4 regions of the Alloalcanivorax xenomutans genome follow, and region 2 is predicted to be linked to each of the others. Evidence: predicted binding sites of a transcription regulator. Region 2 holds the regulator's gene; each other region holds the start of a gene.
The links. The regulator FNR, encoded in region 2, switches genes on or off when oxygen is low (the NO sensors DNR and NnrR bind a similar motif). The targets are predictions, from matches to a motif close to TTGATNTANATCAA.
Positions count from the first base shown of each region.

Region 1: the regulator FNR is predicted to act here: its motif matches at 1,697-1,710, upstream of RYH70_RS05415 (OmpW/AlkL family protein).
Region 3: the regulator FNR is predicted to act here: its motif matches at 1,382-1,395, upstream of RYH70_RS13565 (ribonucleoside triphosphate reductase).
Region 4: the regulator FNR is predicted to act here: its motif matches at 1,410-1,423, upstream of ubiT (ubiquinone anaerobic biosynthesis accessory factor UbiT).

Region 1 covers NZ_CP136538.1:1,156,085-1,159,290, reverse strand. Annotated here, with positions in the region: gene rhlB (ATP-dependent RNA helicase RhlB) at 1-444, shown strand, start outside; gene glpE (thiosulfate sulfurtransferase GlpE) at 514-831, shown strand; gene RYH70_RS05415 (OmpW/AlkL family protein) at 892-1,566, opposite strand; gene RYH70_RS05410 (hypothetical protein) at 1,775-2,785, shown strand; gene RYH70_RS05405 (PhoH family protein) at 2,828-3,206, opposite strand, start outside.
Region 2 covers NZ_CP136538.1:2,245,760-2,248,965, forward strand. Annotated here, with positions in the region: gene RYH70_RS10445 (universal stress protein) at 49-966, opposite strand; gene fnr (fumarate/nitrate reduction transcriptional regulator Fnr) at 963-1,676, opposite strand; gene hemN (oxygen-independent coproporphyrinogen III oxidase) at 1,759-3,132, opposite strand; gene RYH70_RS10460 (sulfite exporter TauE/SafE family protein) at 3,197-3,206, opposite strand, start outside.
Region 3 covers NZ_CP136538.1:2,949,896-2,953,101, forward strand. Annotated here, with positions in the region: gene ubiU (ubiquinone anaerobic biosynthesis protein UbiU) at 1-302, shown strand, start outside; gene RYH70_RS13560 (U32 family peptidase) at 314-1,201, shown strand; gene RYH70_RS13565 (ribonucleoside triphosphate reductase) at 1,480-3,206, shown strand, end outside.
Region 4 covers NZ_CP136538.1:2,953,251-2,956,456, forward strand. Annotated here, with positions in the region: gene nrdD (anaerobic ribonucleoside-triphosphate reductase) at 1-92, shown strand, start outside; gene RYH70_RS13575 (anaerobic ribonucleoside-triphosphate reductase activating protein) at 85-795, shown strand; gene ubiT (ubiquinone anaerobic biosynthesis accessory factor UbiT) at 880-1,347, opposite strand; gene RYH70_RS13585 (nitrate/nitrite transporter) at 1,488-3,206, shown strand, end outside.

The DNA.
Region 1 (3,206 bases), 1.1 Mb from region 2:
AACCTGATCATCAGTGAAAACATGGAAAAGGTGATCGTGTTCGCCAACCGCCGGGACATTACCCGCCGGCTCAACGACCGGCTGGTGAAAAAGGGCCTGAAAGTGTCGCTGATTTCCGGTGACGTGCCGCAGAATCAGCGCATGAAGACCCTGGAGCGCTTCCGCGCCGGCGACCTTCGGGTATTGATCGCCACCGACGTGGCCGGGCGGGGCATCCACATCGACGGCGTCTCCCATGTGGTAAACTTCAATCTGCCGGAAGATCCCGAGGACTACGTCCATCGCATCGGCCGTACCGGCCGCGCCGGAGCCAGCGGCGTGTCGATCAGTTTCGCCTGCGAGGACGATGCCTTCCTGCTGCCGCAGCTGGAAGAAGCCATCGGCATGAAACTGCCCTGCGAGCATCCGCCGGCACCGCTACTGGAAGACCGGCGTCAGGCCTGAAACATTCCTGGTAAGCGGAAAGACCAGCAAACGCAGCTCAACTCAACGCAACTCAACGAGGAAGGCGTCATGGCCCAGCGAATCTCACCGGAACAAGGCCGGGAAACTCTGGACAGCGGAGAAGCGTTGTTCATTGATGTGCGGGACCCGGGCAGCCATGCCATGGCGCGTATTCCCGGCGCCATGCCACTGACCCAGGCCAGCTTGGACGATTTTCTGGCCACCACGTCCCGTGACCAGGCCCTGGTGGTCTATTGCTACCACGGCCATTCCAGCCAGTCGGCCTGTGACTTTCTGACGGAAAAAGGCTTCACCCGGGCGGTGAGTCTGGACGGCGGTTTCGAGCACTGGCGCCAGGCTTACCCGGACCGGGTCGAGGAAGGCTGACCACGGCAAAGCCGGGGCGGAGCGCCCCGGCATAGCATACCCCGGCAAGACAGGCGGGATTCAGAACGCCCGGCCGATACCGACCATCCACACCAGCGGATCCAGTTCCACATCGATTTTATCCACGGTGGAGCCGTTCACTTTGAGGCGCGCCTCGGTATCGATATCCACCCGCCAGGCGGAGAGGTTGACGAACCAGGTGTCGCCCATGGCCAGATCCACCCCCACCTGAGCGGCCCAGCCCACCGAGTTGGACAGCGACACGTCGGCGTTGGCGCCCCCGATCAGCGGGCTGACCACGCCATCGTGGATGTTCTCGTCAAAGAAGTAGGTGTAGTTGACGCCGAGCCCCACATAGGGACGCACCGGCCCCAGCTCCGGCAGGTAGTATTGGGCCATCAAGGTCGGCGGCAGATGTTTGGTATCGCCAATGTCGGTACGGCCCAGCCCCGCGCCTTCCACATAGAGATCATGTTTGAACGGCGTGGCTGCCAGCAGCTCGACGCCGAAACGCGAGTTGATCATGTAGGCGACCGTGAAGCCGAATTGGGTATCGTTGTTCACATCCACCTTGGCGCCGGTCAACGGCGCCACCGAGAAAGCGTCACTGTCCACGCGGGGCGACACCGTGGCCGCGCCGGCACGTACCAAGATGTCTCCGGCCTCGTACCCCTGGGCCAGACCCACACTGCCGATTAGCGCCAGCGCCAAGGCGCCACGTCCCCATAGTTGCATGTTTAGCTCCCTTCTTGGCTCATCATGTCCGCACCGACAATGGTGCCGTCCCGACCGCTCGGGTCTGGACACGAACCCTCGGCATCGCCAGGGTTCCGTGGTATTACACCCGGCTCATGGGCGCCGTCTCTTGTCGTGGATCAAGATCCAGAAGGATTCGACGGTCGGCGGCACAAGCAGTAAAACGGACAAAGCGGAACCGACACTGATGAAGCGGAAAGAACTGGCCGAAGCCTTACAGCAAGCTCATGTGGAACACGCCTGCCAGCGTCTGTGCGCGGAGGACTACTGGCACGACCTGCTGGACCAGGGCGTGGCGATAATCGCGGATAAGCCGCTGGGGACCCTGGTGGATGGCGAAGTGCTGGCTCAGGTGGTGGATGATTGGCTGGCGCATGTGGCCACCGTGGAAGGTCTGCAGCCGGTGATCGAATCCGTGGCCCACGCCCTGTTGAACCACGCCCGCCAGGATCCGGTGACCTTTGGCGAATTGCTCGACGAAGCCCAGTTCGAGGCTTTGCTGGAACAACTGCTGCGCCTGCGGAGTCTGCGTGAACGGACCATTCATGCGGTGCTGAATCATCCGCTGATCAGTCAGATGGTCAGCGAGATGCTCTATACCGGCATCAAGAACTTCCTGCTGGAAGAAAATGCTTTGGCCAAACTGCCGGGCGTCAGCAGCATGATGAAGCTGGGCCGCAAAAGCGTGGGCCGGGCCATGGGTGGATTGGAAGAGCCCATTCGTTCCTACCTGAGACAGAATATTCGTGCCACGCTCAAGACCGGTGAGCAGTGGTTGAATCGGGAGTTGAGCAACGATCGCATCGCCGAGCTGGCACGCGATGCCTATGGCCGTATCGCCCCGATGAAGCCGGCGGCGTTACTGCGAGATGTGCCGGACGACACCTTGCCGGGCCTGGTGCGTCAGGGGGCTTTGTTGTCTGATCATGCCGCCGCGCTGGACTACAGCCGGAGACTGGTGATGGAAGGCATTCGCGCGGCAATCGAGGCCCTGATGGCATGGAGTCTGCCCGCATTGCTCCAGGCCATGCGCACCGATACGGCGGCGCGCCGCGACACACTGGCGCCGGCGTTGGCGCGTGGCGCGGAAGTACTAAAGGAGCAAGGTGTATTGAGCGCCTGGGCGGAACTGGCGCTGGGGGATTTCTACCAGAGCGAAGCGTGCTTGTCGGTGCTGGGGCAGGCGCTGCGGGAGTGAGGAAGGCCGGACGCCTGACACCAGACGTCCGACGTTTTCTCCTTACAACCAGGTTTCCGCGTATTCCGCCAGCAGCGATCTCGGCACGCCATTGAGCTGCACCGAGCCGCCATGGGCGAAATGCTTGAAGCGTTCGGTCATATAAGTCAGCCCGGAACTGGTGGGCGACAGGTATGGCGTATCGATCTGCGCCAGGTTACCCAGGCACACCACTTTCGACCCTTCACCGGCCCGGGTGACGATCGCCTTCATCTGGTGCGGCGTCAGATTCTGGCTTTCATCGATCAGGATCAGCGATTTCTGGAAGCTGCGGCCACGAATGTAATTCATCGCCTTGAACTGGATGTTGGCCTTTTCCTTGACGTACTGGATGCTGCCGGAAGGATTCTCATCGTTCAGGTGCAACGCTTCGATATTGTCA
Region 2 (3,206 bases):
CTGCAGGGCAGGCTCCCACGACAGTGGCCTCTTAGCACCGACCGCGACTTACTGCCAATCGGCGTCAAAGCCGTCCGGTTTGATCACCAGAACGTCGTTGCGGGCATGCACCAGCAGGGACTCAGCGGTGGCGCCCAGCAGCAGGCGTTCCACTTTGTTGCGGCGAACCGTCCCCACCACCAGTACATCTGTGCCGTTATTTTCACAGTAGTCAGCCAGGGTGCCGGCGATCGGTCCTTCCAACATTTCCGTGCGTTCCAGCGGTAGATCGTGGCGCTCGGCGAAACGGTCCAGAGCTTCGCGGTGGCTTTTGCGAATGCTCTCGGCGCTGGCGGCGTATTCCGGCAACGCTTCGCCCGCCACCAACAACAACGTTTCGTCCGGGTGCTCGAGCACATGCACGGCGTTGAGTGATGCCTGCAGCGGCGCCGACCATTCCCGCGCCGCGCTCAGCACGGCACTGTCCAGGCCGCTCTCGTCCTCTTCCTCCGGTTCGATCGCCGCGGTAAACACAGGTGTTTCACTCCAGGGACGGTCCTGCACGCAAAGCACGGGGCAGGGTGCCCGACGAATCAACAACCAGTCCCGCGGCGTAAACAGGTGGCGCCTCAGGGTGCCTTCCTCACTGGTATGTACCACCACCAGACGTGGTCTGGCGGCAATGACCGTCTGCCGCAGGTCCTCATCCTGATCCTTGTGCGTGGTGATATGCACGGTGGCCTCGGTACCCGCCAGCAAGTCCTGAATGCGCCGTTCCCAGGCATTGCGAATTTGCTGTTCGGCCGCTTGGCGGCGCTTCTGGTCAAGCCCCACCGCGCGACGCATGGCCGACGAATCACTATTGACGGCCACCACTAGCGGGCAGCTCAGCGCCGCGGCCAGCAACCGGCCTTTCTTCAGCGCCGGCTGCGGGGCCTTCAGGTGCCGGTCCAGGACGACGAGAATGCCATTGGTCGGAATAGTCATGGTGCCTCCACATGTAGTCTGCCGCCACCGCAAAGCGCCTCACGGTCGACGATTTCCACATCCCTGCCGTCCACCAGCAGCATATCCTGCTGCTGAAAACGGGTGAAAATGCGGCTAACCGTTTCCACCGCCAGTCCCAGATAATTGGCGATGTCATAGCGGGACATGGGCAGGCGGAAGCGGCGGCTGCTCAAACCCCGGCGCTGCTGACGCGCGGCCAGGGATAACAGTAGAGAGGCCACTCTGTCATCCGCGCTCTTCTTGCTCAACAGCATGTGCAGTTCGCGGTCGGCGCGGATCTCGTTGCTCATCAGCGAGAAGAAGTGATGCTGCAAGGAGGGGATGCGTTGGGACAGATCTTCCAGGCGATGGAAGGGGATCTCGCACACGGTAGCGGTTTCCAGCGCCTTGGCATTGGAAACATGGTGCGCGGTACTGATGCCGTCCATGCCGATGATCTCGCCTGGCAGGTAAAACCCGGTAACCTGTTCTTCCCCCTCATCGGAGAGGACATAGGTCTTCAGTGCGCCGGAGCGCACGGCATAAACGGCGCTGAACGGGGCGGCGGCACGAAACAGGTGCTCTCCGCGCTTCAGCGGGCGGCCACGGCGGATGATGCCATCCAGTTCGTCGAGCTGGGAAGGCGCCACCGCCAACGGCAGGCAAATGGGGCTGAGACTACAGTCGTTGCATGAAACGTGACGAGGCATGCTGCGTACCTCCATATTGGATACACTGCGTATTGCAATTACGGCTTGAGACATTATGGTCTCCCGGATCGGTAACGGCGAGCTAAATAATGCGACTGAATCGCTGTGGGTTCGGGGTGCCGGCATAGCGGTCGAACAACATCACCAGAGCGCGCACCACCAGGCGCCCGGTGTCAGTGACCTTCAACACGGGGCCGTTCATATCAATCAGCCCCAGTTTTTCGAATTCACCCAGCGCGGCCAGCTGGTCCTTGAAGTAATCGGCGAAATCCACTTCCCAACGCTGCCGGAAGGCGACCAGATCCAGCCGCAGGTCGCACAGCAGCCCCATGATCACGTCACGGCGCAGGCGGTCATCCCAGTCAAGCAGGAAGCCGCGTTCAATCGGCATGCGACCCGCTTGCACGGCTTCCTGCCAGTTGCTCAGAACCTTGAGGTTCTGTGCGTAGAAATCATCAAAAGCGCTGATCGCGCTGACCCCCATGCCCAGAAGATCGGCGTCGCCATGTAGCGAGTAGCCTTGAAAATTGCGGTGCAGGGTGCCGTTGCGCTGCGCTACCGCCATGGGATCATCCGGCAGGGCAAAATGATCCATGCCGATCAGCACATAGCCGGCCGCCTCCAGGGTTTCGCCCGCCAGTTTCAGCATGGCGAGTTTTTCCTCCGGGCTGGGCAGCGCGGTTTCCTGGATCTGCCGCTGCACCTTGAAGCGCGCCGGCATGTGGGCGTAGTTGTAAAGGGAAATGCGCTCCGGGCGTAAAGCCAGCAATTGTTCCAGGGAGCGAGCCAGGCTGGAGGAAGACTGCCAGGGCAAGCCGTAAATCATGTCGGCGTTGATGGAGTGGAAACCGAAATCCCGGGCCGCGTCGAATACTTCGGTGATCAGCTCAAGGGATTGTTCCCGATTCACCGCCTTCTGCACCACCGGATCCAGATCCTGAATACCGATACTGAGCCGGTTGAAACCCAGCCCCCGCAGCAGCCCCAGACGGGCGCGATCCACCGTGCGCGGGTCCACTTCGATGGCGTACTCGCCGCGATCCTCTTCCAGCAGGTTGAAATGACGGGCCAGGTCATAAACCAGCTCGGTCATCTGCGCATCGCTGAGGTAGGTGGGGGTGCCACCGCCCCAGTGCATCTGCACCACGGGCCGCTGCGGGTCCACCAGCGCCGCCTTGGCTTTGATCTCCTGCTTCAGGAAGGTCAGATAATCCTCGGCCTTGGCCCGGTTGCCGGTGATGATGCGGTTGCAGGCGCAGTAGTAACACACCGTGGCGCAGAATGGGATGTGACAGTACAGCGACAGTGGGCGACGGGCCTGATTGCCGCGAGCAACGGCGCGCCGATAGTCCTCCTCGCCGACTTCCTCATGGAACTGGGTGGCCGGTGGGTAGGACGTGTAGCGAGGCCCGGGACCTCCGAATCGGCGGATCAGATCCGGATTCCATTGCGTCATGTCAGCGCTCCAAAGGGGAATGGCGGCATCATGCCACTATGAACACAGCCGACCTTGATGCAGATCAAGGATAG
Region 3 (3,206 bases), 700 kb from region 2:
GCAAGGGCCGCTTCCGGGTGGACAACGAGCTCTATCACGCCATCGAGGAACCCACCAGTCTGAATACGTTGGAGCTGCTGCCGGAGTTGCAGGCCCTCGGCATCGCCGCGGTGAAGATCGAAGGCCGGCAACGCAGTCCCGCTTATGTACGGGAGGTCACCCGGGTATGGCGCCAGGCGTTGGACCGTCTCTCCCGGACATCATCCATGTTCCAGTCCGACCCGGACTGGCAACGTGCGTTGAGCGCCCTGTCCGAAGGCACCACCACCACCCTGGGCGCCTACGAGCGGCGCTGGAAATAGGAGGCATCGGCATGCTGGAACTGGCCCTGGGACCGGTACCGTTTTATTGGCACCAACAGGATTACGAGAGCTTCTATGCGCAGGCGGCGGACTGGCCGGTGGAACGGATCTATCTGGGCGAGACCGTGTGCGGTCGGCGACGGGACATGAAACTGGATCACTGGCTCGGGTTGGCCCGGGAACTGCGTGCTCAGGGCAAGACCGTGGTGCTGGCCTCGCAAACGCTGATCGAGGCCGGCGCCGACCTGCGCGCGCTGCGCCGGCTGTGCGATAACGGCGAACTGCCGGTGGAAGCCAATGATATGAGCGCCGTCCATTTGCTCAGCGAAGCCGGCATTCCCTTTATCGGCGGCGCGCCTCTGAACCTCTACAACGTGGAAGCCATCCGCTTGCTGGCTGGGTCCGGTATGCAGCGCTGGCACGCGCCCTTGGAACTGTCCCGGCAGGCGCTCACCGCTTTGCTGACAGCACTGCGGGAACAGGATCTGGCTCTGCCGTGCGAGGTACACGCCTATGGGCATCTGGCGCTGGCCTGGTCGGCCCGTTGCTTCACCGCCCGGCGGCGGGGCCATGCCAAGGACCGCTGCCAGTTTGTTTGCCGGGACGATCCTCAGGGGCTGCCTCTGTTCAGTCAGGATGGTCGAAGACTGTTCACTCTCAATGGCATCCAGACCCTCTCCGCCTGGCCCCAGGACCTGCGCCGGGAACTGCCGGTGATGGCTGAAATGGGGATAAGCAGCGCGCGCCTGGTGGTGGCCGACGAGCCCATGGCGGAGATAGTGGCGGCTTTTGATCGAGTGCGCCGGGGCCAGCCGGACCACCGGGACCCGCTTGCCCTGGTGGACGAAGCGCGCTGTGACGGCTACTGGCACGGCGCCCCCGGAATGGACCGGCGGTAGCACGCCAATCGCGACCGTTTCCCACAGGCCGAACTGCGAAGCCGCTGTAGAAGCCAGCCTTGCTGGCGAATTTTTTGTGCCCTCTTCGCCGGCAAGGCTGGCTCCTACAGCGGCCTCGTAGCGACCTCCGATTTCATGTGCCCGAGGTCCGGGCCGCTGGAGCCCCCACCCTCACTTTCCTTGACCCAGATCAGCCCTTTCTCTCGGTCTCACCTTTACGCTTACCACCATATATTGTGCCAAACCAAATAAAACACACTAAATATGGAAACAGCGCCATGACCACACCCCGCCCGGACAGCACGGTGGCAGTGAGCACCACCGTCGAGGAATACCTCAGTCGCGCCGACTGGCGCGTACACGCCAACGCCAATCAGGGTTACTCCCTGGGCGGGCTGATCCTCAACATCTCCGGCAAGCTGATCGCCAACTACTGGCTCGATCAGGTTTACCCGCCGGAGATCGGCAGCGCCCATCGGGAAGGCGATCTGCACTTGCATGATCTGGATATGCTGAGCGGCTACTGCGCTGGCTGGTCCCTGCGCAGCCTGTTGATGGAAGGGTTCAACGGCGTCACCGACCGCGCCGAAAGCGGCCCGCCCAAACATCTCTCCAGCGCGCTTGGCCAGATGGTCAACTTCCTTGGCACACTGCAAAACGAATGGGCCGGTGCCCAGGCCTTCAGTTCCTTCGACACCTATCTGGCACCCTATGTGCGCCGTGACAACCTGGACTACCCGGCGATACGGCAAGCCATCCAGGAATTTATCTACAACCTCAATGTGCCCTCCCGGTGGGGCAGCCAGACCCCGTTCACCAACCTGACCTTCGACTGGACCTGCCCGGAGGATCTGCGCGAACAGGTGCCGGTGATCGCCGGCGAGGAGCAGCCGTTCACCTACGGCGAGCTGCAGGCGGAGATGGATCTGATCAACCGCGCCTATCTGGAAGTGATGGAAGCCGGCGATCAACGCGGCCGGGTATTCACCTTCCCGATTCCCACCTACAACATCACCGAGGATTTCGATTGGGACGCGCCCAACACGGAGCGGCTGTTCGCCCTGACCGCCAAGTACGGCCTGCCCTACTTCCAGAATTTCCTCAATTCCGATCTGCAACCGCACATGGTGCGTTCCATGTGCTGCCGCCTGCAGCTGGATGTCCGTGAGCTGCTCAAACGTGGTAACGGCCTGTTCGGCAGTGCCGAGCAAACCGGCTCCGTGGGTGTGGTGACCATCAACTGCGCGCGGCTGGGTCATCGCTTCGCCGGCGACGAAAAAGGGCTCTACCGGGAATTGGATCGGCTGCTGGAACTGGGCCGCGACAGTCTGGAAATCAAACGCGATTGCATTCAGCGCTGGATGGACGCGGGGCTTTATCCCTACACCCGGCGCTATCTGGGCACGTTACGCAATCATTTCTCCACACTGGGCGTGAACGGTCTTAACGAGATGGTGCGTAATTTCACCCATGATCGCCAGGATATCGCCACCGAGCAGGGTCGTGACCTGGCCTTGCGTCTTCTGGAACACGTACGCGAACGCATGCGTGGTTTCCAGGAAGAAACCGGCCATCTGTACAACCTGGAAGCTACTCCGGCGGAAGGCACCACCTACCGCTTCGCCAAGGAGGACGCCCGCCGTTATCCCGACATTCTCCAGGCCGGTACGCCCGAGGCTCCCTATTACACCAACTCCAGTCAGTTGCCGGTGGGCCATACCGAGGATCCGTTCGCGGCGCTGATTCATCAAGACCCGCTGCAAACCCGCTATACCGGCGGCACCGTGCTGCATCTGTACATGCGCGAACGGCTTTCCAGCTCCCGCGCCTGCCGCCAGTTGGTACGCACCGCCCTGTCCCGGTTCCGACTGCCTTACATAACCGTGACGCCGACCTTTTCCATTTGCCCGGTGCACGGCTACCTGGCTGGAGAACACGAATTCTGCCCGCGCTGCGACGACGCGCTGCTGGCCCAGCAAACAACAGTGAAAGACACCCACGTGGC
Region 4 (3,206 bases), 710 kb from region 2:
ACCGGCCGGTGAGCCAGTTCAATCCGGGTAAAAAATCCGAGCATCGCCAGCGCCGTCATTTTTGTGAGCAACAGGCACGCCTGAATGGCTGACGCGGATGCCGTTCCGGCCCTGCCGGTGGCGGGCCTGACGCCGCTGACCACACTGGACTATCCAGGCCGGCTGGCGTGCGTGGTCTTCCTGCAGGGTTGCCCGCTGCGCTGCGGCTATTGCCATAACCCGCACATGATCCCGCCCCGGCGGGGCCAGGTGCGGGAATGGCTTGAAGTCGAATCCTTTCTTGAAACACGACGAGGCCTGTTGGAAGCGGTGGTGTTCAGTGGCGGCGAGCCCACCCGGCATCCACACCTGTTACCGGCGATACAGCGGGCCCGTGAGCGAGGATTCGGCATCGGTCTGCACACCGCCGGCAGTTACCCCCGCCGGCTGAGCACACTGATACCGGATTTGGATTGGGTGGGTCTGGACGTGAAAGGGGATGCGGCTCAAATCGATCGCATCACCGGGCGCGGCCGGCAGTGGCGACAATTGTGCGACAGTCTGGATCAGTTGCTGGCCGCCGATCTCGCTTTGGAGTGCCGCACCACCGTGCACTGGCTGGACTTCGATGAAGCCGCCGTGGAACGGCTGGCACGCTGGCTGGCCGCCAAGGGAGTGCGCCACTACGCCCTGCAATGGGCGCGACCACAACAATGCCTGTCACCGTCCTATCAACAGCCGTCGCCGATAGCCAATCCTCTGCCCGAACTGGCGGAACGGCTGCGGCCGTTATTTGAAACGCTCAGAGTGCGTTGACAATGGGGATATGAATTCAAAGGTCGCTTCAAGAGCACTGCAAGAGCTTTGTAATCCTATCGTGGGAATCAGCCATGGCAGCGATCAACGTGTTGCGTACGCCAGCAACCGCAATCCCTCCCGCACCGGTCCCGGCCAGCCGCTCTGATCCAGACCATCGAGCAGATTCTTCACCCACAACCCCAATTCGGTGTCCCCCTCCACCAACAGACGGCGCTGGAAAAACAAGGTGTCCGGATCCTGCTCCCTGCCAAGGAGCTGCAAAAATTCACGCCAGCCGCCACGAATACACGCCTCGCCGGGGCATTCGCTTAATCGCAGACGGTTGGCCTGCAGCGTCACGGTAAAACGCGGCGCGCCGTCGGCCAGATCAAGGGTCAGGTGACGCCCCTGCAAGGGTTCGAATTCCCCCGCCGCCAACGGTTCCGCCAGTAGACGGTTCATCAGCGGCTCCAGAAAAGGGCGCTTCAGCGGCAACGGCGCATGAGCATCGATATGGCGAAATACCGCCAGTGGCGACGGCGGCTTCGGCGGCGTGAAAGGATATCGCATTGAGCAGTCCCCGGACTGTCATGACGGAAACCCCATACTCCATGCCATTCGTCGGAGAGAGGTTGACCCTAATCAATACGTTTGATAGTTATTTCTGACAGATTGCCACACACGGACGGCTCATACCTCAAGGAGGCACCGTGGCATCAACGGAACCGGTCTCACCCCCCGGCTCGGGGCAGGCGTTGTTCCTTTCCACCCTGGCGTTCACGCTGTGCTTCGCCGTATGGACTTTGTTGTCCATTATTGGCATCCCTCTCAGTAAAGAACTGAATCTGTCGGACACCGAACTGGCTTTGCTGATCGCGACACCGGTGCTCACCGGCTCGATCAGCCGGCCGGTTCTCGGCATTCTCACCGACCGCTTCGGCGGGCGTCCGGTTATGGGCATCCTGCTGCTGGTCAGCGCCAGCTGCGTCTATCTTCTGACCCTGGCCCACAGTTACCCCATGCTGCTGTTGGCGGCGCTGGGCCTGGGTCTGGCTGGTGGCGCCTTCGCCGTGGGCACCGCTTACGTTTCCCGCTGGTTTGGCGGCGACCGCCAGGGCACCGCCCTGGGCGTTTTCGGCGCCGGCAACCTGGGCTCGTCGCTGACCAACTTCGCCGCGCCTTTACTGCTGGTGGCGCTGGGCTGGCAGGGCACCGCCCAGGTGTATGCGCTGGTGCTGGCGCTGATGGGCCTTGGCTTCCTGGTGTTCGCGCGGGATCCGCGACACCCGACTCCGTCCCTCACCTTGAGCCAGCGGCTGGCGCCCATGGCCGACCTTCGAGTGTGGCGCTTCTCGCTCTATTACTTTTTTGTGTTCGGCGCCTTCGTTGCCCTGGCGCTGTGGCTGCCCCACTACCTGATGAGGGTCTACGGGGTAAGTCTCACCACCGCCGGCATGATCACCCTTTTGTTCACCCTGCCCGGCTCCCTGTTCCGCATTCTCGGTGGCTGGCTCTCCGACCGGTACGGCGCGCGGCGCGTGATGTACTGGACCTTCATCGCCTGCCTGGTTTGCACTTTCCTGCTCAGCTATCCCCCCACCGAATACCGCATTCAGGGCATTGATGGTGAACTGCGTTTTTCCTTGATCATGGGCCTGCCGCCCTTCGTGCTGCTGATCATGGTGCTGGGCTTCTTTATGTCTCTGGGCAAGGCGGCGGTCTTCAAACACATCCCTACCTACTACCCCGAACACGTGGGTGCCGTGGGTGGTGTGGTGGGCATGGTCGGCGGCCTTGGCGGCTTCTTCCTGCCGCTGACCTTCGGCATGCTCAATGATGTGGTGGGCATCTGGCAAAGCTGTTTCATGCTGCTGTTCGTGCTGGTGGCGGGAGCGCTGGCGTGGATGCATTACGCCATCATCAAGGCCAACCGGGTGGAATGGACGGAGCAACGCGAAACCGGCGACCTGCCGGAACTGTCCACCCCGAGCAAACTGGTACTGCAGGACTGGCGGCCGGAGGACACCGATTTCTGGGAGCAGCAGGGTCGCGCCATCGCCCGCCGCAACCTGTGGATTTCCATTCCCAATCTGGTGCTGGCCTTTTCCGTCTGGATGGTGTGGTCGGTGGTGGTGGCGCGGTTACCGCAAGTGGGCTTCAACTACAACGCCAATCAGCTGTTCTGGCTGGCGGCGTTACCGGGCCTCTCCGGCGCCACCCTGCGAGTGTTCTACAGTTTCATGGTACCGATCTTCGGCGGCCGCCGCTGGACCGCATTCTCCACCGCATCGCTGTTACTGCCGGCGCTGTGGATCGGTTTCGCGGTACGCAACCCGGACACCCCTTATCTGGTAATGCTGGTACTGGCCTTGTTGTGCGGCTTTGGGGGCGGCAACTTTGCTTCCAGCATGGCGAACATTTCTTTTTTC